DNA from 4 places in the Rhizobium sp. USDA 4016 genome. Region 2 is predicted to be linked to each of the others. Evidence: predicted binding sites of a transcription regulator. Region 2 holds the regulator's gene; each other region holds the start of a gene.
What was found. Region 2 encodes LexA, which represses DNA repair genes until DNA is damaged. Its sites were predicted from a motif close to TGTTCNNNNTGTGTTCNG; they were not measured.

Region 1: a site for LexA is predicted at 1,979-1,996, ahead of ACZ9DP_RS21890 (ATP-dependent helicase). Genes of this name have one in related genera too.
Region 3: a site for LexA is predicted at 4,361-4,378, ahead of ACZ9DP_RS19000 (glycosyl transferase). Genes of this name have one in related genera too.
Region 4: a site for LexA is predicted at 1,522-1,539, ahead of ACZ9DP_RS21595 (ribonuclease T2 family protein). Genes of this name have one in related genera too.

The regions. Positions count from the first base shown of each region.
Region 1 covers NZ_JBWCCY010000004.1:1,377,335-1,383,464, forward strand. Annotated here, with positions in the region: gene ACZ9DP_RS21890 (ATP-dependent helicase) at 1-1,936, opposite strand, end outside; gene ACZ9DP_RS21895 (efflux RND transporter periplasmic adaptor subunit) at 2,289-3,473, shown strand; gene ACZ9DP_RS21900 (efflux RND transporter permease subunit) at 3,476-6,130, shown strand, end outside.
Region 2 covers NZ_JBWCCY010000004.1:2,049,346-2,055,475, forward strand. Annotated here, with positions in the region: gene kdsA (3-deoxy-8-phosphooctulonate synthase) at 1-344, opposite strand, end outside; gene ACZ9DP_RS25375 (VOC family protein) at 341-1,219, opposite strand; gene lexA (transcriptional repressor LexA) at 1,425-2,141, shown strand; gene gltA (citrate synthase) at 2,950-4,239, shown strand; gene lpxB (lipid-A-disaccharide synthase) at 4,265-5,440, opposite strand; gene ACZ9DP_RS25395 (LpxI family protein) at 5,428-6,130, opposite strand, start outside.
Region 3 covers NZ_JBWCCY010000004.1:762,763-768,892, forward strand. Annotated here, with positions in the region: gene ACZ9DP_RS18985 (polysaccharide pyruvyl transferase family protein) at 17-1,096, opposite strand; gene ACZ9DP_RS18990 (acyltransferase family protein) at 1,294-3,222, opposite strand; gene ACZ9DP_RS18995 (membrane-anchored protein) at 3,496-4,212, opposite strand; gene ACZ9DP_RS19000 (glycosyl transferase) at 4,475-5,389, shown strand; gene ACZ9DP_RS19005 (mitochondrial fission ELM1 family protein) at 5,390-6,130, opposite strand, start outside.
Region 4 covers NZ_JBWCCY010000004.1:1,311,568-1,317,697, reverse strand. Annotated here, with positions in the region: gene ACZ9DP_RS21600 (methyltransferase) at 1-685, opposite strand, end outside; gene ACZ9DP_RS21595 (ribonuclease T2 family protein) at 765-1,505, opposite strand; gene ACZ9DP_RS21590 (alpha/beta fold hydrolase) at 1,655-2,584, shown strand; gene ACZ9DP_RS21585 (DMT family transporter) at 2,599-3,549, shown strand; gene caiB (succinate--glutarate CoA-transferase) at 3,568-4,782, shown strand; gene ACZ9DP_RS21575 (thiamine pyrophosphate-binding protein) at 4,779-6,130, shown strand, end outside.

The sequences.
Region 1 (6,130 bases), 670 kb from region 2:
AATGCAGCGTCATGATCGAGACGGCGTCGAGGTCTTCGTTCTGCTCGGCATCCATGACCAGCGCGACGTGCTCCAGGAAGCCACGCAACGACTCGAAGCTCTCCATCGAGCGGATGAGTTCCTTGAGGTTTTCCAGCCGGCCGGGCGCTTCCGCCGTCTTGTCGGCCTTCCACATGTCGGTGTAGCCGGACTCCTCGAGGATCTGCTCGGCAAGTTCGGTATGCGGAGTCGTTTCAAGCCTTTGCTGCCAGTTCCTGAAGCTATGCACCACGTCGAAGAGCGCCTTGCGCGCCTTCGGTTTCAGCTCGTCTGTTTCAATGATGTCGGCGGCTGCGGCGAGCATCGGGATGTCGCGGGCACGGGCGTAGTCGTGCAGCGCGCGCACGGTCGTGTCGCCGAGGCCGCGCTTCGGGGTGTTGATGATGCGCTCGAAGGCGAGGTCGTCGGCGGGCTGGGCGACGAGGCGGAAGTAGGCCATGGCATCGCGGATTTCGAGGCGCTCGTAAAAGCGTGGGCCGCCGATGACGCGGTAGTTGAGGCCGAGCGTCACGAAGCGATCTTCGAATTCGCGCATCTGGAAGGAGGCGCGCACCAGGATCGCCATGTCGTTGAGGTTATGCTGCTTGCGCTGCAGGGCCTCAATCTCCTCGCCGATGGCGCGGGCTTCCTCTTCGCTGTCCCAGGAGGCATGCACCTGCACCTTGACGTCTTCCGGATCGACGCGGTCGGTGAACAGCGTCTTGCCGAGCCGGCCTTCGTTGTGCGCGATTAGATGCGCGGCGGCGCCGAGGATGTGTTCGGTCGAGCGGTAGTTGCGCTCCAGCTTGATGACCTTGGCGCCCGGGAAATCTTTCTCGAAGCGCAGGATATTGTCCACTTCCGCGCCGCGCCAGCCATAGATCGACTGGTCGTCGTCGCCGACGCAGCAGATGTTGATGGTGGTGTCCCTGAGCTCCCCCCTTGTGGGGAAGATGTCGGGGGAGCCGACCGAGGCGGGTGTACTCGCGCCGCTGTCCGAGGGGATATCGCCCTCTGCCTTGCCGGGCATTTCTCCCACAAGGGGGGAGATCGACTTGCGGCTCGGCCGCTGTGCCAACAGCCGCAGCCACATGTACTGCGCAGTGTTGGTATCTTGGTATTCGTCGACGAGGATATAGCGGAAGCGCTGGTGGTATTCCTTGAGCAAGTCCGGGTTTTTGCGGAAGATAGCGATGGGATGCATCAGCAGATCGCCAAAATCGCAGGCGTTCAAGGTCATCAATCGCGCCTGATAGGCGAAGTAGAGTTCCCGGCCCTTGCCGTTGGCAAAGGCGCGGGCGTCGCCTTCGGGAATGTCGGCGGGGCCGAGGCCCTTGTTTTTCCACGTATCGATCATGCCGGCGAATTGCTTGGCCGGCCAGCGCTTGTCGTCGAGGCCCTCGGCCTGGATCAGCTGCTTGATGAGGCGCACGACGTCGTCGGTATCGAGGATGGTGAAATCGGACCGCAAGTTAACGAGCTCGGCGTGGCGGCGAAGCAGCTTGACGCCGATCGAGTGGAAGGTGCCGAGCCAAGGCATGCCTTCGACGGCGCCGCCGACGAGTAGCGCGATGCGCTCCTTCATTTCGCGCGCCGCCTTGTTGGTGAAGGTGACGGCGAGGATTTGCGAGGGGAAGGCGCGCCCGGTGCTCAAGATATGCGCGATGCGGGTCGTCAGCACGCGGGTCTTGCCAGTGCCGGCGCCCGCCAGCACGAGGACCGGGCCTTCCAGCGTTTCGACCGCTTCGGTCTGTTCGGGGTTCAGGCCTGCGAGGTAGTCCGGCCGTTTGCCGCCGTCGCGGGCAGCCATGGCGCGGGCGGCAATCCCTCCGGCTGCAGGGGTGGGCACCTGCGGCTTGCGCGGCGCTTCACCCGGTTCTTCGTCGAAGAAGGGGATATCGTCGAAACTATTGCTCATGGCGCGTAATGTAGTGATTCGGGATGGAAAGGCCAGAAAAGATGTTCTTGGTTCATTCCAGCGCCTCCAGGACGAAAAGCCGACCTTGCCGGCGCGGCGCATTTGGGCGGCGGCACATGCCTATCCAATCCCCTAAAGTAGCGATTGGCAATTCAGGCCGGAAATAGGCTTACGCTCAAGCAAAAGTGACCTGTTTTCGCGAGGATGGAGATTACAATTCTGTAATGACTGGCACGTGCGCTTGATGGCCGCTTGTAAAGGGGCGATATTGCCGCAGTCAGGTGGGGAATATGTCTAAAGGCGCTCTTTCGATCGTCCCAGGTCTGACCCCTTGGTCCCTTCGGAGACGTGAATGGCTTTTTGGAAGCAGTTTGTTCTTTCTCTTATCGTTATTGCGGCCGGCTTTGCCGGATGGATTTTTCTTGTGCCGGGTGCGGCTGATGTTTTGAGAAATGCCGGCGTCCCGGAAAACATTGTCGCCAAGATGGCTCCTCCCGTGGAGCCCGGTGGCGGTGCGTCGGGGCAAGGCGAGGGCGCCCAGGGCGGCGGAGGACGCAATGGCGGCGGGCGCAACAGCGCCGTTCTAGTCGTGACACAGGCCGTCGTGCAGGGCGTGGTCAACGACCGGCTGAACGCGATCGGCACAGGCGACGCGATCCGCTCGGTGGCGGTGACGCCGCAGGCAATGGGCACGATCCGTGAAATCCTCATCAACTCCGGCGACAAGGTCAAGCAGGGTCAGGTGCTTGCCAAGCTCGACAGCGAGGAGCAGGTGATCGCCAAGGGGCAGGCCGAAGTGGCGCTGAAGAGCGCGATCGAGAAATCCAATCTCTATCACAACATCAAATCCAGCGTTGCGCGCATGGACGTATTCGATGCCGAGATTGCCGAGCAGGGCGCGCGGCTGCAGCTGCAGGCCGCCGAGCTCAATCTCACCCGGCGCAATATCGTGGCGCCCATCGACGGTATCGTCGGCATCGTCCCAGTCAACATCGGCGACAACGTGACCACCAGCACGCCGATCGTGACGCTCGACGACCGCTCGGAAATCCTGGTCGACTACTGGGTGCCGGAGCGCTTCGCCAATACGGTTTCCGTCGGCCAGCCGGTTGAGGTAACGTCGGTCGCGCGGCCGGGACAGGTGTTCACCGGAGAGGTCCAGGCAGTCGACAACCGCATCGACGCGGCCAGCCGGACGCTGCGCATCCGCGCCAAGATCGACAACCGCGCCGACGAGCTTCGCGCCGGCATGTCCTTCAATGTCAGCATGAAGTTCGCAGGCGACAAATATCCTGCGGTCGATCCGGTTTCCGTTCAGTGGGATTCGCAGGGCTCGTTCGTCTGGCAGGTGGTCGACGGCAAGTCGCACAAGGTGCGCGTCAGCATCGTGCAACGCAATCCGGATTTCGTGCTCGTGAAGGCCGGCATCAAGGATGGGGACGCCATCGTGACGCAGGGTCTGCAGCGCGTCCGCGAGGGCGGGCCAGTGCGGACCGGCAATGAACTGGCCTCGAACAACGGGGTCGCGACACAATGAACGTGACCGTCACCGAACTTCCAGAGAGAGCCTCCGGCAAGCAGACCTTTACGGCACTCTTCGTGCGCCGCCCGATCCTGGCGCTGGTTTTCAATACGCTGATGGTGGTGGCGGGTCTTGCTGCCTATGCCGGGGTCGAAGTGCGCGAACTGCCGGATGTCGACCGCCCGGTCGTGACCGTGCGCACCATGTTCGACGGCGCTGCACCGCAGACGATCGATCAAGAGCTGACGAAGGTCATCGAAGGCGCAGTTGCGCGCGTTAGCGGGCTGAAATCGATCTCCTCGCAATCGCAGTTCGGCCAAAGCCGCGTGACGCTGGAGTTCTCCGACACCGTCGATCTCGCCGTCGCCGCAAACGACGTGCGCGATGCGATCGGGCGCATCATGGAGCAGCTTCCGGACGATGCCGACGCCCCGCAGATCGTCAAGGCGGATGCGGATTCACAGCCGATCATGCGTCTTGCGGTCACCTCGACCAAGCTCGACATGGATGACCTGACGCTCCTCGTCGAAAACGAGATCGTCGACCGGCTGGCCTCCGTCGATGGCGTTGCCGATGTCGAGCAATATGGCGACCAGGAAAAGATCTTCCGGGTCGATGTCGACCAGGGCGCTCTCGCAAGCCGCGGGCTGACGGTCGGCGATCTGACGGAGGCGCTCGACAACTCCGCCCTCGACGTTCCTGCCGGATCGCTGAAGAGCACGACACAGGACATCGTGGTGCGCGCCACGGCGAGCCTGCAGAAGCCGGAGGATTTCGCCAATGTCATCCTGCAGGACCGCGTGCGTCTCGGCGACGTCGCGACGGTGACGCTCGGGCCGCGTGACGGCGATACGGCGCTGCGCTCCAATGGCAAGCGCGGCATCGGCCTCGGCGTCATCCGCCAGGCGCAATCAAATACGCTCAATATTTCGAGCGGCATCAAGACGGTGGTCGAGCAGCTTTCGAAGACGCTGCCGGAAGGCACGAAGATCGCGATCACCAGCGACGACGCCGTGTTCATCCAGGGCGCGATCCACGAGGTCGTGCTGGCGCTGATCCTTGCCGGCGTCATCGTCACCGGCGTCATCTACCTCTTCCTGCGAGACTGGCGGGCTACCTTGATCCCCGCGGTCAGCATGCCGGTGGCTTTGATCGGCACGCTGGCTGCGATCTATCTCGTGGGCTTTTCGATCAATATCCTGACGCTGCTCGCCATCGTCCTGGCGACAGGTCTTGTCGTCGACGATGCGATCGTGGTGCTCGAGAACATCGTGCGCCGGCGCGCCGAAGGCATGGGGCCGCGGGCGGCCGCCGTCCTCGGCACGCGCGAGGTCTTCTTCGCGGTCATCGCGACCACGGCAACGCTTGCCGCTGTCTTCATTCCGCTGTCATTCCTGCCGGGGCAGGTGGGCGGTCTCTTCCGGGAGTTCGGCTTCGTGCTGGCCTTCTCGGTCGGTCTCTCGTCGATCGTCGCGCTGACGCTTTGTCCGATGCTCGCCTCGCGCATGCTGACGAAGCCAATGCTGGAGGATCATGGCGCGCTCGGCCACTTCGGCGGAGCGTTTGCGCGTGTCTACCAATGGAGCCTGCAGCGTTGCCTCAACGCGCCCTTGGTCGTCATTGTCGCGTCGGTTTTCTTTGCCGGGGCGGCGCTTGTCGCCTTCTCGACGGTCAAGAGCGAGCTTACGCCGAACGAGGACCGCGCCGTGGTGATGATGCGGCTCACCGCACCGCAGGGGTCGAGCCTCGAATATACGCGCGACAAGCTGCAGCTCGTCGAAGAATACCTGCAGCCGCTGGTCGACAGCGGCGACATCAGGAACGTCTTTTCGATCTCCGGCCAGGGCGGCTCGGCCAATAGCGGCTTCATGGTGCTGACGCTGGCGCCTTGGGGCGAGCGCGAGCGCACGCAGGCGGAGATCATCCAGGACATCAACCGGGCGGCATCGCGCGTGCCCGCACTTCGCGGCAATGCGATATCCTCGAACAGCCTGCGCATTCGCGGCGCCGGCAGCGGCCTGCAGATGGCGCTCGTCGGCAATGACTACGACCGCCTGACGGCTGCCGCCGTCGAGCTGGTGCAGGCGCTGGACGCGACCGGGCAGTATGATACGCCGCGCCTGACCAACGAGCCGACGCAGGCGCAGGTCTCGGTCACGATCGACCGCGAGCGGGCTTCCGATCTCGGCATCGATATCACCGGGCTTTCGACGGCGATGCAGTCGCTGCTCGAGGGACGCTCCGTCGTCGACGTCTTCGTCAATGGCGATGCCTATCCGGTTCTGCTCACTTCGACCATGCGGCCGATCGATGATCCGACGGATCTCGAAAACGTCTTCCTGAAGACCGGCGAGGGCAAGATCGTACCGATGTCGGTCATCGCTTCGATGAAGGAAGGCGCGGTTGCGCCGCAGCTGAACCGTGAATCGCAACTCGCTTCCGTCGCGATCACGGCAGGCCTTAAAGAGGGCGTGTCGCTCGGCGATGCCGTCAAGCAGGTGACGGAACTTGCCGAGCCGATCCTGCCGCCAGGGGCGCGTCTTATTCCGCTTGCCGAAGCGGCAACCCTCGAAGAGAACTCCAGCGGCATGGCACTCACCTTCGGCTTTGCGATCGTGATCATCTTCCTGGTGCTGGCGGCGCAGTTCGAAAGCGTGCTGTCCTCGCTGATC
Region 2 (6,130 bases):
ACGACCTCGGCGACCAGCGCGCATTGCTCTTCCGAATGGATATCTGTCAGAACCGGAATGCCGAGTTCCTTCTTGAGGTCGGCGAAGACTTCCAAGCCCTTCTCTAGACCGATACCGCGTTTGCTCGACAGCGAAGAGCGGTTCGCCTTGTCGAAGGAGGTCTTGTAGACGAGCCCGATGCCGAGCTTGCCGCAAAGCTCCTTGAGCGTGCCCGCAACCATGAAGGCATGGTCGCGGCTCTCCATTTCGCATGCGCCGGCGATCAGCGACAGCCTGCCACTGTTTGAAAATACGACGCGGCCGGCACCTTCGCCGACTGCGACTTCGGAATTCGTATTGCTCATCGGATCTCCTCGAAGGCGAAGATCGCACCTTGGCCGGGCGCAGGCTTCACCAGGACTCTGTTGTTCTTGCGTGTATAGGGCATCCCGTTATCAGCCAAAAGCGCTTCTGTCACGGCAAGATCGGTGGTGCGGAAAACGATAGCGCTGCCTCTTAGCCCCTTATCCACGGATAACGGCACCGAATCGAAATAAGCCTCCATCCCTTCCGGCGACAGAAGACTGATCCTGGCATTCGCTGCCGCGATCGCCACGCCAAACGGTGTCCGCTCGATTTCCGTCGTAGACACGGCCAACTGAAGGAACGAGCCGAAGGCTTCAGGCTCGGGCGCGCTTAGCACCATCTCCGAGATACCGGTTGCACCGTTCGCATGCTTTTCCAGCGCGCTCCGATCGGCCGGAAAGGCGTTGATGCGCTGGCAGTCAAAGAGGAAGAAATCCGGCACCCGAAGATCGGCGGCAAAGGCAAGCTTGAAAGTGCCTGTCGATTGCGACCCGTCCGGCATCTTGATCAGGCGCGAAAACTCCAACATGGCGCCGCCGCTCTTTCTCGCACGCACGAAATGAGCATGGTCGGCGTCCGCGTCCTCCGTGCTGAATGCGGCCGCAGAGAATCCGTCATTGCCGCACCGGAAACGAAAGGCCTGGTCGCGCGCCACAAAGACGTTTCCGTGCCGCACTGATTCTTCACATTCTTTCGCGCTCGCGACACCAAGCGGCTCGAGATAGGTCTTGTCGGCGAAAAAAACGCAAGCATTCACCGTGCCGAAAGGATGACGGCCCTCGGCGGCAACCGTGAACCCCAATCGTCCCAGCCGCTCCCGCGCGAGATCGATGTTGGTGACCGGTAGAACAAGATGATCCAACGGATGCAGCATGGCGTCAGGTCTCCATTTAATGTGCTGAAGATGTGTGCCGCTATGTGGTCAATGCAAGCTGAAAGCGCTGATCCGGCAAACAAAAGTTTCCAAAAATGAACGCAGTTGAGACGAAGTTTTACGAAAATTTAGGTACTTGCGGAACACATATGGAACATATAGTGTCCGTTCTGGCTTTGTTTCACGAATTTGGGGTTAAACTTCGATGCTGACACGCAAACAACAGGAGCTTCTCCTCTTCATTCATGAGCGTATGAAGGAATCCGGCGTTCCGCCATCGTTCGACGAAATGAAGGATGCGCTGGATCTCGCGTCCAAATCCGGCATCCACCGGCTGATTACCGCTTTGGAAGAGCGCGGTTTCATTCGTCGCCTACCGAATCGCGCCCGCGCGCTTGAAGTGATCAAGCTGCCGGAAGCCTACAGCCCGAGCATCCAGCCCCGCCGCGGCTTTTCGCCGAGCGTCATCGAGGGCAGCCTCGGCAAGCCGCAGCCTGCTGCCGCCGCGCCGAAGCCGGCGAACGAAGACAATACCAGCTCCATTTCGGTTCCCGTCATGGGCCGTATTGCGGCAGGCGTGCCGATCTCGGCGATCCAGAACAACACGCACGACATCAACGTTCCGGCCGATATGCTCGGCTCCGGCGAACACTACGCGCTTGAGGTCAAGGGCGATTCGATGATCGATGCTGGCATCTTCGATGGCGACACGGTCATCATCCGCAACACCAGCACCGCCAATCCCGGCGACATTGTCGTGGCACTGGTCGATGACGAGGAAGCGACGCTGAAGCGGTTCCGACGCAAGGGTGCGTCCATCGCGCTGGAAGCGGCGAACGCCGCCTACGAGACGCGCATCTTTGGACCGGATCGCGTAAAGGTTCAGGGTAAGCTCGTCGGCCTTATCCGCCGCTACCATTGACCGGCAGCGCGTCGCCGGCAAAGGCGACGGCGCGCCACTCATAGGCGTGGCGGCTCTAGGGGCGATCGAGTTTCTCGAAGGCGGTTGTCCAAAGCACGGTTCGACGGCACCGGTTTTCCGCAAGGTTTCATTCGCGAAATGCACTGCGCCGCATCGGCAGGCGCCGAACCGCAGCCTTGCCCGCGTGACGACGATGTCCGCGGCATCGCAAGCCGGGCGTGGCGCCGTTCCGCATCGCATTTCTTGCCTCTTCCTGCTGTTCCGGTGAAAATTTCGCTTTCCCTCCGTCTTTCGCGGGTCGCAGCGCCCTCACGGCTGCGATCGGTCAAAGCCAAAGCGCTGAGCGAAACATTCGTGCCGGACGCAAACCAGATCGCCGCCCCAAGCCCGAAAAAACCGTCGCAAAGCGCAGGCGTGTGCCCTGAGCGGCTCCTTAGCTCGCCATTTGCAGGCCGAAAGCCTCCGCGACATCTGCTGAAGCGGAATGCGCAGCTCGGCCGTTTTCAACTCCGGCATGCACCCAGCCCGCTGACACCCTATGAATACAACCAGAATGCAGCCCTGAGGGCGTTTCAGCAACAATAATCGATTGAAAAAAGTCCAAAAAACTGGATTGCAAAAAGCCGAATTAAATCATTGGCTTCCGCTATGCGCCTCCGGCATCGCAGGAGTGTCTAAAAGTTGATACTGCGATGCACAAAATGGCGCCACGGTAACTTGGCATTGGCGCCGTGATCATATAGCTATCGGAGAGGACGCTTAACCCTATGGCGCTTTTATGGCGCCACCGCCAGTTTGGAGGATCAGCATGACGGATCAAAGCGCAACAATCAAAATCGGCGACAAAACCGCCAATCTTTCCGTGAAAAGCGGAACGATCGGTCCGGATGTCATCGATATTGGTGCACTCTATAAAAACACCGGTTCCTTCACGTACGATCCTGGTTTCACCTCGACCGCTTCCTGTGAATCGAAGATCACCTATATCGACGGCGATGAAGGCATTCTGCTGCATCGCGGCTACCCGATCGAACAGCTTGCCGAACATGGCGACTTCCTGGAAGTCTGCTATCTGCTGCTTTACGGCGAATTGCCGACGGCTGCCCAGAAGAAGGATTTCGACTACCGCGTCACGCATCACACCATGGTGCACGAGCAGATGTCTCGCTTCTTCACCGGCTTCCGCCGCGACGCCCATCCGATGGCCGTCATGTGCGGCTGTGTCGGCGCTCTGTCTGCCTTCTACCACGACTCGACAGACATCACCGATCCGCATCAGCGCATGGTCGCAAGCCTGCGCATGATAGCCAAGATGCCGACTATCGCGGCGATGGCCTACAAGTACTATATCGGCCAGCCGTTCGTTTATCCGAAGAACGATCTCGACTACGCCTCGAACTTCCTGCGCATGTGCTTCGCGGTACCGTGCGAAGAATATGTCGTGAACCCGGTCCTCTCGCGCGCCATGGACCGTATCTTCATCCTGCACGCCGATCACGAGCAGAACGCCTCGACCTCGACGGTTCGCCTCGCCGGCTCTTCGGGTGCCAACCCGTTCGCATGCATCGCGGCCGGCATTGCCTGCCTTTGGGGCCCGGCTCATGGCGGTGCCAACGAGGCGGCGCTCAACATGCTTTCGGAAATCGGCTCGGTCGAGCGCATTCCGGAATATATCGCCCGCGCCAAGGACAAGAATGACCCGTTCCGCCTCATGGGCTTCGGTCACCGTGTCTACAAGAACTACGATCCGCGCGCCAAGATCATGCAGAAGACGACGCATGAGGTTCTCGCCGAACTCGGTCACAAGGACGATCCGCTTCTCGAAGTCGCGATGGAGCTGGAACGCATCGCGCTGACCGACGAATACTTCATCGAAAAGAAGCTCTACCCGAACATCGACTTCTATTCGGGCATCACGCTGAAGGCGCTGGGCTTCCCCACGACGATGTTCACGGTGCTCTTTGCGTTGGCCCGCACGGTCGGCTGGATCGCCCAGTGGAACGAGATGATCGAGGATCCACAGCAGCGCATCGGCCGTCCGCGCCAGCTCTATATCGGCGAACCGCTGCGCGACTACGTTCCGGTTTCGAAGCGCTAAGCCGCTTCCGCCCGAAAAAACCCGGTCAGAGACGGCCGGGTTTTTTCTTGTCCAGAATGTCGAGAACGATATCCGCCGCTTTCTCGCCCGGCGGCTTTTCCGTCTGCATGCGCTGCCAGACAAGGTCGAAACCTTCGAGCATTGCGCGCCGCTGGAGCGTGTCGCTGGAAAGGCGTTCCATCCAGCGCGCCAGGCTCGCGCCACGAACGACCTCGTTGATATATTCCGGGACGACGGCATAGTCGGCGATCAGATTAGGAATTGCTCCTGTCCACGTCTTGATGCGCCGCGTCATCATAGTGATGATCCAGTCTGTCTTATAGACTGAGACTGTCGGCACGCCTGTAAGTGCAAGCTCGAGGATGACAGTCCCCGAGGCAGCCATTGCCGCATCGGCCTCCGCGAAAGCCCGCCATTTCTGTTCATTGCCAGTCAGGATCTCCGGTTTCGTTTCCCAGTCCTTCACGAGGTTGCGAACCATCGATTCCCTGCGGCTGACGGTCGGCATGAGAAACCGCATTGTGCCACCGCGGGCGACGAGCTCATTGACGGCATCGCGAAAATAGGGAAGCAGCTTTGTGATCTCCGACGAGCGCGAGCCCGGGAGCAGCATGATCGTTCTCCGGCCCTCCGCGACGGTCTTGAGCTTTTCTGCCCGGCCGCGCCTGGCGGCAATCAAATCCGCATCCGCCGTCAGCCGGTGGCCGACATAGGTCGTCTGCGGTCCGCCGAGCTGCTCCATCACCGCGGGCTCGAATGGCAGAATGGCCAGCACATGGTCGACATAATCGAGCATCTGCTGGGCGCGATATTCCTTCCACGCCCAAACGCTGGGACAGACATAATTGACGACCGGGAGTTCCGGCAGGGCTTCGCGAACACGTTTGGCAACGCGATGGGTGAAATCCGGGCTGTCGATGACGATCAGAATATCGGGCTTTGCCGCAATGATTGCAGCCGTCGTCTGCCTGATGCGGGCGACAAGCTTCGGCAAGTTTCCAAGCACCTGTGTGACGCCCATAATCGAAAGCTCGGAGAAGTCGAAGAGCGACTTCAGCCCCTGTGCCTCCAGCGCGTCGCCGCCGACGCCGACAAGCTCAATCCCGGCATGCCTGCGCTTCAGCGCAGCCACGAGATCGGCGCCGAGAAGGTCTCCGGAAACCTCGCCTGCCACAATCGCGATCTTCATCACAGCCCCCATGACGGTAGGCCGCGATCGAGCCCGCAGACAAAAAGCCCGGCTTCGTCGGCTGCCCTGATCACAGCCTGGCGATCCAGCACGAGGGCACGTCCCGCCTCGATTGCAATTCCCGCCAAGCCCGCCGCCTTGGCATTCGTCACCGTGGAGAGGCCGATCGACGGAAGGTCGGCGCGGACATCCTGCTGCGGCTTGCAGAGCTTGACCAGCACGCCACGGCGGCGCGGCGATATACGCCCGGCGCTACGCAGCGATGCGACGCGCTCAAGCATTCCGTCGGTCCCTTCCGCGCCTTCGAGCGCCACGATGCGTCCGCCGACGGAGACTGCGCCCTGCCCGACATCGAGCGCACCAAGCGCTTCGGCGGCTGCTGCCGCCTTCAGGATATCGATCTTGTCGTCATTCCCCGGCGACATGACGCCGATCGGCCCGACAGCCGCCAGCAGGTCGGGGGCAATATCCTGCGCGCCGACGACGCGCCGGCCGTCGTCTTCGATGAGCTTGATGACCATCTGCAACACCGTATCGTCGCCGCCCGAAAGCAGCGTACGCACCACACCCGGCATCTTTGCGACCGTCCGCCAGGTTGGCCTCACTTCCCGCCATTCGGGGCGACGGCGAACGCCGCCAGACATGACGACGCGGGTGATGTTGTTGCGCTTGAAAATTTCTGCCAGCGCCGACAAATCACCG
Region 3 (6,130 bases), 1.3 Mb from region 2:
ACTGCAAGCGAGAGCCCTAATCAATTAAAGAGGCGATATCACGAAACATCGCTGTCGCGTCGCGCTTAGCTCGCGCAACATACTCTGCAGCAGCAACCTTTTCGGCATCGCCCCATTTGAACTCCGAGCTAAACGCTGTGCCCGCGTCTGTCGCCAGCAACCCCGGAATGCCCGCGTCTATCAGCATCCCGCGCGTCTTGGACGTGTTTGACGCAACAGCGACAAAGGGAGTGTCGGCAAGAAGGCAGAGGCAGGCGGCATGAAAACGTCCCGCGACAACGCATTTTGCCTGGGCGATCGTTGCCAAAATCTCAGTCGCCGGACGGAAACGAGAAAAGTCTCTAGTCATGGCCCAGCGCTGCATCATGTTGGGCCGGAAGACCGACTTTCGAAAAGCCTTGTATGATATGCGCCCAGGAGAGCGATGAGGCGGAGTCCCCGTTACTTGGCCGCTCGGGGAAAATACCACACGAGGTCGCAGCTGTTGATCCATGAAGGGATTTTCCAAGTCGCTGGTGTTGAGATTCAAGAAAGTCGTATCCTTCCGTCGAATCGCGAGATCGATGATTTCCTTTTGCGCCACCTTGTTGGCGTTATCCGTGACAACAATTTGGGTATTCCGCTCTGTTCCGGACGTCGGGGCAAATACATTGCTTGAGATCGTCAAATCCGGCACCACCTTGACCCTAAGGCCCATTGAAGTGGCGCTTTTTGCGCTCAGAGATTCCCTGACATAGATCTTATCGAAAAAACTGCATGCCTTTGCGATAGCCTCGTCATTTCTTTCGAAAACCGAGTTTATGAGTACGCAAGCCACCCCCGCATCACGGCAAAAAGGCGCGACATCTGCGAGAGCCTTTGCCTGTTTGGTTGCATCATGGAGAGTACCTTCACCATTAACAATAACGAGGTCTGCCTTTCGCATATGTTCCTGTACAAGTGGCTGCTCACGCCAATCGACATGAACGGATGACGTCGCGCTAATTTCGATGCCCTCTTGAGAGGCGAGGTTTACAATTTGAGCTACAACGAGACGGCATCCCAGGTGCGGCTTTGTAGAGGTATCATTGATCAAAACGGCTTTGCGATTGGCCATGGAAAATCCTGAGAATACGAGAACATGTTTGCCTGCCTTGAGCAGAAGCGGAAGAAGATCGAGTGCCGTAAGAAGGCCAAAACTGGATCTATCCATCGTCGGCCATAAGTTCGCCGGACTGTAAGGCAGGGCTTTGATAACGCCAATTCTAAACACCTAAAAAGACGATAATATGAGGCAATGCGCCTGGAGCTCGGTCAATTAATTAGAGCGCCAACGATATTCTTTGCGACAACATCTGCACCGTCCCTCGTGAGGTGAAGTTTGTCGTAAATATAAGCTTGGCCTCCTGATGCTAAAACACAGTTATTGTCAGCTGTGCTGCAAAAAGAATGCGAGGGGAAAACCCTGATTATATTACCGCCCTTAATGCTGTCCAGGTAATCAACTGCATCTTTCGCCTGGGAAAAATATTTTTCCTTAGAAACCGAAACTGTTGGCTTCGGGTTGCCGGTTAGCATTAGTTTGGCGACCTTGGCCACAACCTGTGAATCTCCTCTGGGGACAGGGTACAGCAAAACAACCCGAATGCCGGCTTCCTGTAGTTCATTCACCGTCGATTGAAGCGCTTCACGCACCATGGCTTTTCCCTTCGAAGATGCAAGCGTGATTTGTTGTTTGTTGAGCACCAGGTTCTTCTCGTCGAAAAACGTGATCCACGCCCCAGCTAGGATGACTGTTTTAACCCCACTGGCTTTGATACGTTCGAATGCAGTCCGAATATAGTTTGGACAGCCTTGTGCGGACTCTCCACTGCTCTTAATTCCCACGATTGGAGCGCATGCGGTATGTGTCATCTGCTCCAAAGCAATGCCGTGTCGATCGAGTTGCGCGGCTAGAGAGGGGCTCAGTGACGAAGCTATGGAATCCCCTACGATCGCGTAGCTAGAATCATGCTCAGAATTATAAACGCAACTTGGTTCCGGCAATTGGAGCGGAGAAGGATCCCTAAATGCTAGACAGCGTCGGTTCCATGCGTTCTCTTGAATAAAACTAGAAATTTGAGGTGGTAGCCGGGATGGGGCGCCTTTTGTGAGGTTTCCGTAGATTCCAAAACTAACAAGCGCGATTGTAAAGACAGCGCAGCCACCGAAGAATCCTTTGCTAACGTGAATATCTTGATCAGGCTTGCGTCTGAACGGCAGCTCAATGAAACGGTACGTGCAATATGCCAATGCCAAGGAGACGACTATCAAAGCGAACATCGTCATTCCGTTTGGCGCGTCTACGCTGCGAATTTTAGCAAAAGCAAACAGGGGCTGATGCCACAAGTACGCGCTGTAGCTGATACTGCCCACCATCACCAGAGGTGGTAGGGATAGGCTATTTCCTACAAAATTCCCGCTTCTCGCAAATGTTAGGATTAAACATGTTCCAGCTACTGCTAGACTTGCTGCGGGGAACTGAGAGCTCTCATCGAAACAGATAATCGCAGCGCCGATAAGGATGATCCCCGCGCAAGCCCACCATCCATGATCGCGTTGTCGGCCGCCGGTGAAGACAGCGCAGGCCCCTCCAAAGAAAAACTCCCATGCTCGTGTCGGAAGAAAATAAAAGTTCAGTTCGGGGACATATTTCGAGCATATGTAACTTACTATAATACTGACTGTGGCTCCCGCGACTAAAAATAGTAGCGTTGCGTTCTTCTTGTATGACTTCTTGCCTATTACACGTAGCAAAAACGGATAGATCGCGTAAAACTGCTCCTCGACCCCAAGGCTCCATGTATGAAGTAGCGGCATTTGGGCCGTTTCAGGCGAAAAATACCCACTTTTTGTCCAGAAGAAGATATTTGATACCGAGAGGCATGCTGCAATAACTGAATCCGAGAACGCGCGTAATTCCGCTGGCATCATCCAATACCACCCGGCCGGTACACAGCATGCGATTACAAAAAAAAGAGCGGGTAGAATTCGCCGCGCACGCTTTTCGAAGAAGCGTGCGATGCTAAAAGTTCCTGCCTCTATGTCCCTTAAAATGATCGATGTTATCAGATAGCCGCTAATCACAAAAAATATATCGACGCCGATAAAGCCTCCTGGCAGAGCATTTGGATACGCATGGAAAACAATCACGGACAAGACAGCTACGGCGCGAAGTCCTTCGATCTCTGTCCTGTACTTCATAAATCGGCGCCCTCGAATGATTGAGAAGTCGAGGTCATATTCGAATGAGCAAAAATAGCAATATCGAGGCGGCTCCTTCAATCGGGGCGCTTCCGACCATCAGCCGGATTCGCTTCCGAAGCCACGCCCCGTTGTCAAGCTTGAGAATACTCGACTATCCCATCATTGTGACCTGCCACTACCCTCCGGCAGGGACCGCCTTGCGAAGTTCCGGGTCTCCCGTGAATCTGCGCATTCCATCAACCTAGTGTGGCTATACGTCGCATTCGCGCATTACGCCGGCATCCATAGCGGTATGCCGATCGCTGAAGAAACTTGAGGATCCGCGGTGTAAAGCGGCCACCCATCGCGCAACAGCTTACTGAAAACCATCTCGTCCATCGTTTGATGAAGTCGACCAAGATTTTCGTTGTTGTACACATGACCGGTGGATCGAGGATTAATACCGGTAATTATGACTTCACTCGCGCCATGGCAAAAGGCAAACAGCACCGCATTTACCCCGTTGGAGCACTTTTCACTCGCGTCCATTTCCGCAGTCTTTAGGCCACAAACTTTATCGAGTAGCGCCATTCTTTCGTATTTGTTGACAAGCGTTAGACTCTCGTACTGGTAGTGAAATGCGCTCAAGCCCGCTCTGAGTGCTTCCTCACCCTCCGGCCAGAGAAAGACATATAAGGCCTTTGTGGACTGCCCCCGGAGCACCCGGCGAACCTCAACCGCATTGGTATTTTGACCTCTGATCTGGTTGAATTGCATGAACGTAATGTCTGGTCTCTCGATGCCCCAGTTTTTTGTGACAGCCTGAGACCCGTTGACTGTCACAATGCTAAAATTGCGATCTAATCCAGCAGGGAGATTTGCTTGCGGGGCAGATCCAACCACGACTACGGGACCGCGAAACGGACTGCGTAAATCCGGAGGGCTTGGCCGTGCAAGTTTGTATTTTAGTGTTCGGTACACCCGCTTGCGAAGTTGACTAATGCTCATAATAACTCAAGGATTTCACAGAGGTAGGCATTTCGCGTGACAGCCAGTTTTCCACCGGTCAGTTCGACGTTCGGCAGTGAGATACGGCTTTGTTCTCGTCGGGATTATTACCTTGACACTTCTAGTGGTCGCAAGCCAATAACTTGCAGAGACCACACTTTGAACAATCACGCGCGCGGGCGGCCTTCAGGAGACGCTACAGATAGCGAAGATTTCAAGTGCCCGCTCGGCCTTGCTAATGAAACGATCAGGTAGCGTTGTCATGGGAGAGATATTTCACTCAGCAAACCGCCCGTTGGCACGATCCATAATCAAAATCGGCGTTAGGCTGTTTCTCGGCCGATCTAAAAGCCATTTTCAAGATTGGCTGCCGGGTCTCAAAATCATTTCCTTCGAGGAGCGGCAACAAGCCTTAATTCGTTATCGGTCGGTCGATATTGTTGAAACGCTGGCTTTTGCTGATGTCAATCTAAACAAACCTGACTGTGTTTTTATCGTCGGCAGCGGCCCGTCAATCAACCATTGCGCAATTGAGAAGATACCGGCGGGCAGTGCGTTGTTACTCAACGGAGCGATAAACCTTATTGGATCAAAGATACAAGAGCCGCTCGCTGTAGTTGTGGAGGATGAGCGCTTCGTGTGGAGGCATTTCACTCTCCTTAAGGAGAAGGTTCCTCAGAACGTCCCATGTTTACTATCGATCAGTGTCATTCGAGCGATTTGTGAGATTGACAGTGCCTGGCTTCGAGACAGAAAGGTAGTGCTCATCAGAAACATTCTTGCACCTTATGGGGAAAAACGACGTTCAGAAGGGGCTGTTCAGAGCGGCTTGCTTTTCCGGAGTGAGAATTCGGCAGTATCGATAGATCCTGACAAAGGCGTATTCCCCGCGGGCTCTGTCGCCGCAACTGCCATGCAATTTGCGTTAGCGTCGGGCGCGACGCGCATTGGCCTTTTTGGTATAGATATTTCGAACGCGAATCTCCCTCGGTTCTACGAAAATGAAGCCTCCTCCGCTTATACTGGAATACTATCGGCAGAGCATCGTATTCTCGCGTTCTTCGCTGCGGCAAAGCAGTATGCAGGTAGAAAGTCCATTGAATTGGATTGTTTTTCGCCCGTTTCCGCATTGCTGAAAATCGGCTATCGCTACGACGGACGCTTCGAAAACGACTGACTATTCTCCAGTCAATGGGCCGGGTTGGAACCTGATCCTTCGTTCAATGACGCGCGCTATACGCTTGGCTTCATTTAGCGGTGAATACGAATAAGCCTCAAGTCGACCTTCGAACGACCGCGTCAACTTCAATGTTTCTCGCAGATCCCGATGAAAGCGCTCAAACTTCACCAGCCTATCGCCGGGAACAGCTGACAGATCCAAGGAATATACCGGTAGGCCGGTCACTAGCGCCTCGCATGGCATTGTCACTGAATCCTTTGTGATGAGAAAGGCGTCAGCCGCCGCGACGTAGTCAATGTAAGGATTTGGCTCACATCGATCCCAAACGGTGACGGTTGGCGATGCAATCTCGCGTAGTCTTCGCAAAGTCTCATCGTCGGATCTTCGAGATGTTGACACGAGAACTTGCCAGTCGCCGTCTGCAAGAGTTCTAACTGCGTCCTGAATGCCGCTTATCGCTCGATCGTCATAAACGTAGGCACCGTTTGAACCCCCCACGAACACGGAGGCTATTTTGCGCCCCTGCGGACTATACCGGCGCCTGGCATTTTCCCGCCGCAGCAGTATCTCTTCGGCCCGGAGCCGGTGTGGCACGCCTACCATCCGCTCGTATTGCGGCAGTTCATCGAACTCATTTGTCCAGTCATGATTGGATACGAAAACCAAATCATAACCGGATACCCTCGGACGCTGGAGATGCACTATAAACGGCCGGCTTTTGAAGGCTCGTTTCATCTT
Region 4 (6,130 bases), 740 kb from region 2:
GAAGCGAAGCAGCGCGCTCAAGCGCGATGAGCTCGGCGGCGAGCGCGCCGTCAAAGGTCTGCTCGTCAAGATGATCGGAAAACACGCGGACCCCTCGCCATTGGCAGTCGGCAAAGCCACAGGCCCCCATTTGCTGAACAACCGCCGAAGGATCGTCACCACGCGTTCTAATTCCAAGGTTGCCGATGCTGGCTGCCGCGCCGGTTTCGATCAATTCCCTTGCCGTCGCGTAGTCTCCACGCAGCGCTTGCCGGAAACCGCCAGAGAGTGCGTTTTTCGTCAAGATGCTAAGCAGCCCGCCGCGTTTCACATGGCTTGCCAATTTTCGGATGGCAGCGGCACTGTCGTCCAAGTACATCAGTACGCCATGGCAGCAAACTGCATCGAAGAGATGTTCTGATGCGAAATCGGTGATGTCGCCCAGCGCAAACTCAAGCCGGCTGCGCACTTGCTCCGGCAGCTCTGCCTTGCGCAGATTTGCCCGGCGCAGCATTTCAGGCGAAGCGTCAATGCCGAGAACTCTAAAACCGGCTTCGGATAGACGCGCGGATATCTCGCCATCGCCGCACCCCATATCCAGAACCGTTCCGCCGGCAGACGCGAGGCCGGCCACGACTTCGAACACCAGCTCGTGACGTATTTTGCCGCGTATCCCAGCCGAGTATCTCTGGTAGGCGTCCCCCACGCTTCCGAAGTCATCCAGCCTGCATCGTTCTCCCACCCGCTTCGAGCCGTGCTCCAGTCCCGAACCTTGCGACAAACTCTCAGAACCCCGCAGCGTCGACAACACCTTCGTCGCAGCCGAAGGAGGTGCGGCCGGCGTTTTGCATGAGTTTTGCAAGCCCCGCACCGGCGCCGGCGGCCGAGCCCGCATCCTCCGACAGCCCGATCGTCAGCTCGCTGATCACGCGGACGCCGCCCGCGCGCCGGCAGCTCATCTTCACACGCTCGCCAGCGCCCGCCCCGAAGCTCTTGTCGAAAGCCGTCTTGATCTGATCGGCCTTGACGGTCTTGCCGACATTCGCGGCAAAGAGGTCGCGCACCGCCGAGCCGTTGAGGTCATCCATCAGGCGGATCGCCACGCCGAAATAATCGTCGGCGCTCATCTTCGTGCAGGTGCCGTGCTTCGTCCATTCATGACGTTCGAGGCCCGATTGCGTTCCGGGCATCGCCTTTGCAAGGGCTGACGCATTCTCAACCGTCAGCTTGACCTCCGGCAGCTTTTGCCAATCGCCTTCTTTGTCGACTGCCTGCAAGTCCTTCGATACACCGCAATAGTTCTGCCGCAGCGGCCACAGGCCGTGCAGCGAGAAATTCGTCGCGTCGAAGCGCTCCTTCGTCTGGCTGCTGCATTCCGGCTTCCTTTGGTTTGTCTGGCAGAATGCCGGCTGCCAACTTGCGGCAAGGATGAAGCGCGTTCCCCCTTCGCCTTCCTGGGCAACCGCAAAGCCAGCCAAAACCATTGACAGAACAAACGCTATCCAGCGCAGAAACACCCTGCTCATCGCCACTCCCCGCAGACAGAACAATTCAGGAACAAGTAAGCACGAAGCCCAAAACCCTGCAACCCTCACTCGCAGGAAATTCCACTGCAAACATGCGCCGGGATGTTGCATTTGGCTCGCGATCTGCTCTGTTGCAGCGGGAGGATGGAATGTTTTCGCAGACACAATGGCTTAAGACGCCCGAGGCGACGCTCGCCTTTCATCATGTGGCAGCCAGCGGCGGCCCGCGCGGCATCGTGCTGATCTCCCACGGACTTGCTGAACATTCGAAGCGCTACGCACGCTTTGCCAAGGCGATGGCCGGGCGCGACTATCATGTCTATGCGCACGACCACCGGGGCCACGGCGAGACGGTGGCCGACGGCGCGCCGATCGGCCAGTTCGCCCGCCGCAACGGCGTGCAGCAGGTTCTTGCCGACATGGTCGCCATGCGGGACTATGCGGCAGGGTTCCATCCAAACCTTCCCGTGATCCTCTTCGGCCACTCCATGGGCGGGCTGATCGCGCTCAACGCTGCAGTAACCTATCCGGAAAAATTCGGTGCCCTCGCCGTGTGGAATTCGAACTTCGCTGTCGGTCTGACAGGCCGGGCCGCGCAAGCCATCCTGCTTGCCGAGAAAGCCCTGAAAGGTTCCGACGTTCCGAGCGGCCTGCTGCCGAAGCTCACCTTCGACACCTGGGGCAAATCCATCCCCGGCCACCGGACGGAATTTGACTGGCTCTCCCGCGATCCGGCCGAAGTCGACAAATATATCGCCGATCCGCTCTGCGGCTTCGATGCTTCCGTTTCGCTCTGGCTCGACATATTCGAACTCACCTTTCGCGCGCCGCAGAAGCGGCATCTCGACAGGCTGCGAAGGAACCTGCCAATCCACCTCGTCGGCGGCGGAAAGGATCCAGCGACCGATTTCGGAAAAGCGGTGATCTGGCTGTCAAACCATTTGAAACGGCACGGTTTGTCCCGTATCACGACCGAAATATATCAGGATAAGCGGCACGAGACGCTGAACGAGATCGGCGCCGAAGCGGCGATTTCGGCCTTTGCCGATTGGTGCGATGAAGCAACCGCAAGATCCTGACCAGCGGACCGGAAATGAACAGCGCAATAACGAAGAATAGCTCCTCCGAAGTCAGCATGGGCCTGATGCTCATGTTTTTTTCGGTGCTCGTATCGCCTCTGATCGATATTTTCTCCAAGCTTGCCATCACGACGATTCCGTCTGCGGAGATCACCGCAGCACGCTTTGCCATACAGGCTCTCTGCATGCTTCCGATCGTTATCTGGCGCAAAAAACTGACGGATTCGTCATGGAGGCAGAGCCTCTTCCACGCGATCCGCGGCGCCATCATTACCATTTCGATGATCTCGTTCGTCACCACGCTGAAATACATGGCGGTTGCAGATGCGATCGCGATCTTCTTCGTCGAACCCATCATCCTCACCATTCTGAGCAGCCTATTTCTCGGCGAGACGATCGGCTGGCGGCGCTATACAGCCTGCGGCGTCGGTTTCTTCGGCGCGATACTGGTCATTCAGCCGAGCTTCCAGGAAGTCGGCTACGTGGCGCTGTTGCCGGTCGTCAGCGCAGTCTGCATCGCCATCTCCGCAATGATGAACAGGGCCCTGGCGCAGCGCGAGGACCCGTGGGTGATGCAGTTTCACATGGGCTTGTGGGGTCTGCTCTTTTGCGGTGTCCTGCTTTTCTTCGCCCGAGCAAGCGGCTCGGATGTGTTCGAACCGGTAATGCCAACCATGATAGGTCTCGTCTGGCTCCTCGGCGTCGGCGTAACGGCCGCGATCGCCAGCATCCTCGGCGTCTATGCCTACCGCTCCGCACCCGCCTCCACTTTGGCGCCGCTGCAATATTTCGAGATCGTCTCGGCCACGATCTTCGCATGGCTGGTTTTCGGCGATTTTCCCGACGCCATCAAATGGCTGGGCATTCTCATCATCATCGCATCCGGACTTTACATCATCTGGCGCGAGCGCCGCTTTGCATCCAAACCCGTATCCGATACATCTGAGGCAACGCGGGCACCATGATCCGTTCTTGGGAGGAACATGACGGACAGTCGTAAGAAACCGCCGCTTGCCGGCATCAGGGTGATCGAGCTCGCCCGCGTCCTGGCGGGCCCCTGGGCCGGGCAGATGTTGGCCGATCTCGGCGCAGACGTCATCAAGGTCGAAAATCCGGACGGCGGCGACGATACGCGGCAATGGGGGCCTCCCTTCGTCGAGGGCGGCGACGGCGAAAACCTTTCAGCTGCCTATTATCACTCCGCCAATCGCAACAAGCGCTCTGTCACGGCCGATTTGAAGACCGAGGAAGGCCAGTCGCTGGTGCGACGGCTCGCGGCAACGGCCGATGTCCTGATCGAGAATTTCAAGCTCGGCGGCCTCGTCAAGTACGGCCTCGACTATGAGAGCCTGCGCAAGATCAATCCGAAGCTCGTCTACTGCTCCATCACCGGCTTCGGCCAGTCTGGCCCCTATGCCAGCCTCGCGGGCTATGATTACATCGTCCAGGGCATGTCCGGCTTCATGTCGATCACCGGCGAGCCGGATCGCCAGCCGATGAAAGCAGGCGTCGCCATCGCCGATATCTTCACCGGCATCTATGCCGTGGCGGCGATCGAGGCAGCCCTCATCCACGCGCTGAAAACCGGTGAAGGCCAGCTTGTCGATATGGCGCTGCTCGACGTGCAATCCGCCGTGCTCGCCAATCAAAACATGAACTATCTGGTCTCCGGCCGCGCGCCGGCGCGGCTCGGAAATGCCCATCCGAATATCTCTCCTTATGAGGTCGTGCCGAGCGCGGACGGTTACCTGATCCTTGCCGTCGGCAATGACAACCAGTTCCGGCGTCTCTGCGTGATCCTCGGCCTCGATGGCATCGCCGGCGACGAGCGCTTTTCGACCAACAAGGCCCGCGTCGTCAACCGCGACGAGGTGCGCCGCCTGATCTCGACCGAGACGTTGAAATGGCAAAAAGCCGACTTGCTGAAAGCCTGCGAAGAAAATGCCGTGCCAGCCGGCGCGATCAACACGATCGAGGAGATGTTCGCCGATCCGCAGATAAAGGCGCGCGGACTGCGCATCGATCTGCCGGATGCGGCAGGAAACGTGATCCCCGGCGTGAGGACGCCGGTTGTGCTCTCCGAAACGCCCCTGCGTTACGAGAGGCCGGGCCCTCGGCTGGGCGAGCATCAGGAAGAGGTTCTGGCTGAGCTCGAGGCATTGGAGCGCGCCGAACGGGAGGGGAAATCCGCACTATGAAGAAGACCGGCGGCGAGCTGATTGTCGAAGCGCTGAAGGCAAACGGGGTCAAGCGACTTTCCTGCGTGCCCGGGGAAAGCTTCCTCGCTGTGCTGGACGCGCTTTATGACACCGATATCGAAGTGATCGTCTGCCGTCAGGAAGGCGGTGCCGCGATGATGGCCGATTGCTGGGGCCGGCTCACCGGCGAACCCGGCATCTGTATGGTCACCCGCGGGCCCGGCGCCACCAACGCCACGGCGGGCCTGCATATCGCCAGGCAGGATTCGATCCCGATGATCCTCTTCATCGGTCAGGTCCAGCGCGATGCCCGCGAGCGCGAAGCCTTCCAGGAGGTCGAGTTCCGTCGCGCGCTGACCGAATATGCCAAATGGGTCGGCGAAATCGACGATGCGGCGCGCATTCCCGAATTCGTGACCCGCGCCTTTGCCATTGCCACCTCCGGCAGGCCCGGGCCTGTCGCGCTGTCACTGCCCGAGGACATGTTGCGCGACGAAGTAGACGCGCCGCGCGCGAAGCCTTATGCCCGCGTTCCCGCTCATCCCGGGCGCCGTCAGGTCGACGATTTCTACATGCGGCTGCTGAAGGCCGAACGGCCGATGGTCATACTCGGCGGCACACGCTGGGATGCAGATGCGGTTGCCGATTTCCGCGTCTTTGCCGAACGCTTCAAGCTGCCGGTCGGCTGTTCCTTCCGCCGCCAGATGCTCTTCGATCACCTTAGCCCGGGCTATGCCGGTGATGTCGGCATCGGCATCAATCCGGTGCTGGCCAAGGAGATCAAGGAGAGCGATTTGCTCATCCTGCTCGGCGCCCGGATGTCGGAAATGCCGTCGTCAGGCTATACGCTGGTCGACGTCCCCTACCCGGCGCAATCGCTCGTCCACATCTATCCCGACCCGTCCGAACTTGGCCGCATCTACCGTCCGGACCTTGCGATCTGCGCATCGCCGCAGGACTTCGTCGCCGCCCTTACCGATCTCGAAGCGCCTGCCGAACCGCGCTGGGCGGAACGGACGCAGCATATGCACCAAGCCTATCTTGCCTGGTCGAAGCCGCCGCAAACGGGCCCCGGCGCCGTTCACATGGGACCGATCATGGAATGGATCGAGGGCAACACGAGGGCCGACACGATCTTCACCAATGGTGCCGGCAACTATGCCACGTGGCTGCACCGCTTCCATCGCTTCCGGCAGTTCAATACGCAGGCGGCCCCCACATCCGGCTCGATGGGTTACGGCCTGCCGGCTGCCGTGGCCGCCAAGCGGCTTTTTCCGGAGCGCGAAGTCATCTGCTTTGCCGGCGACGGCTGCTTCCTAATGCACGGGCAGGAATTCGCCACCGCCGT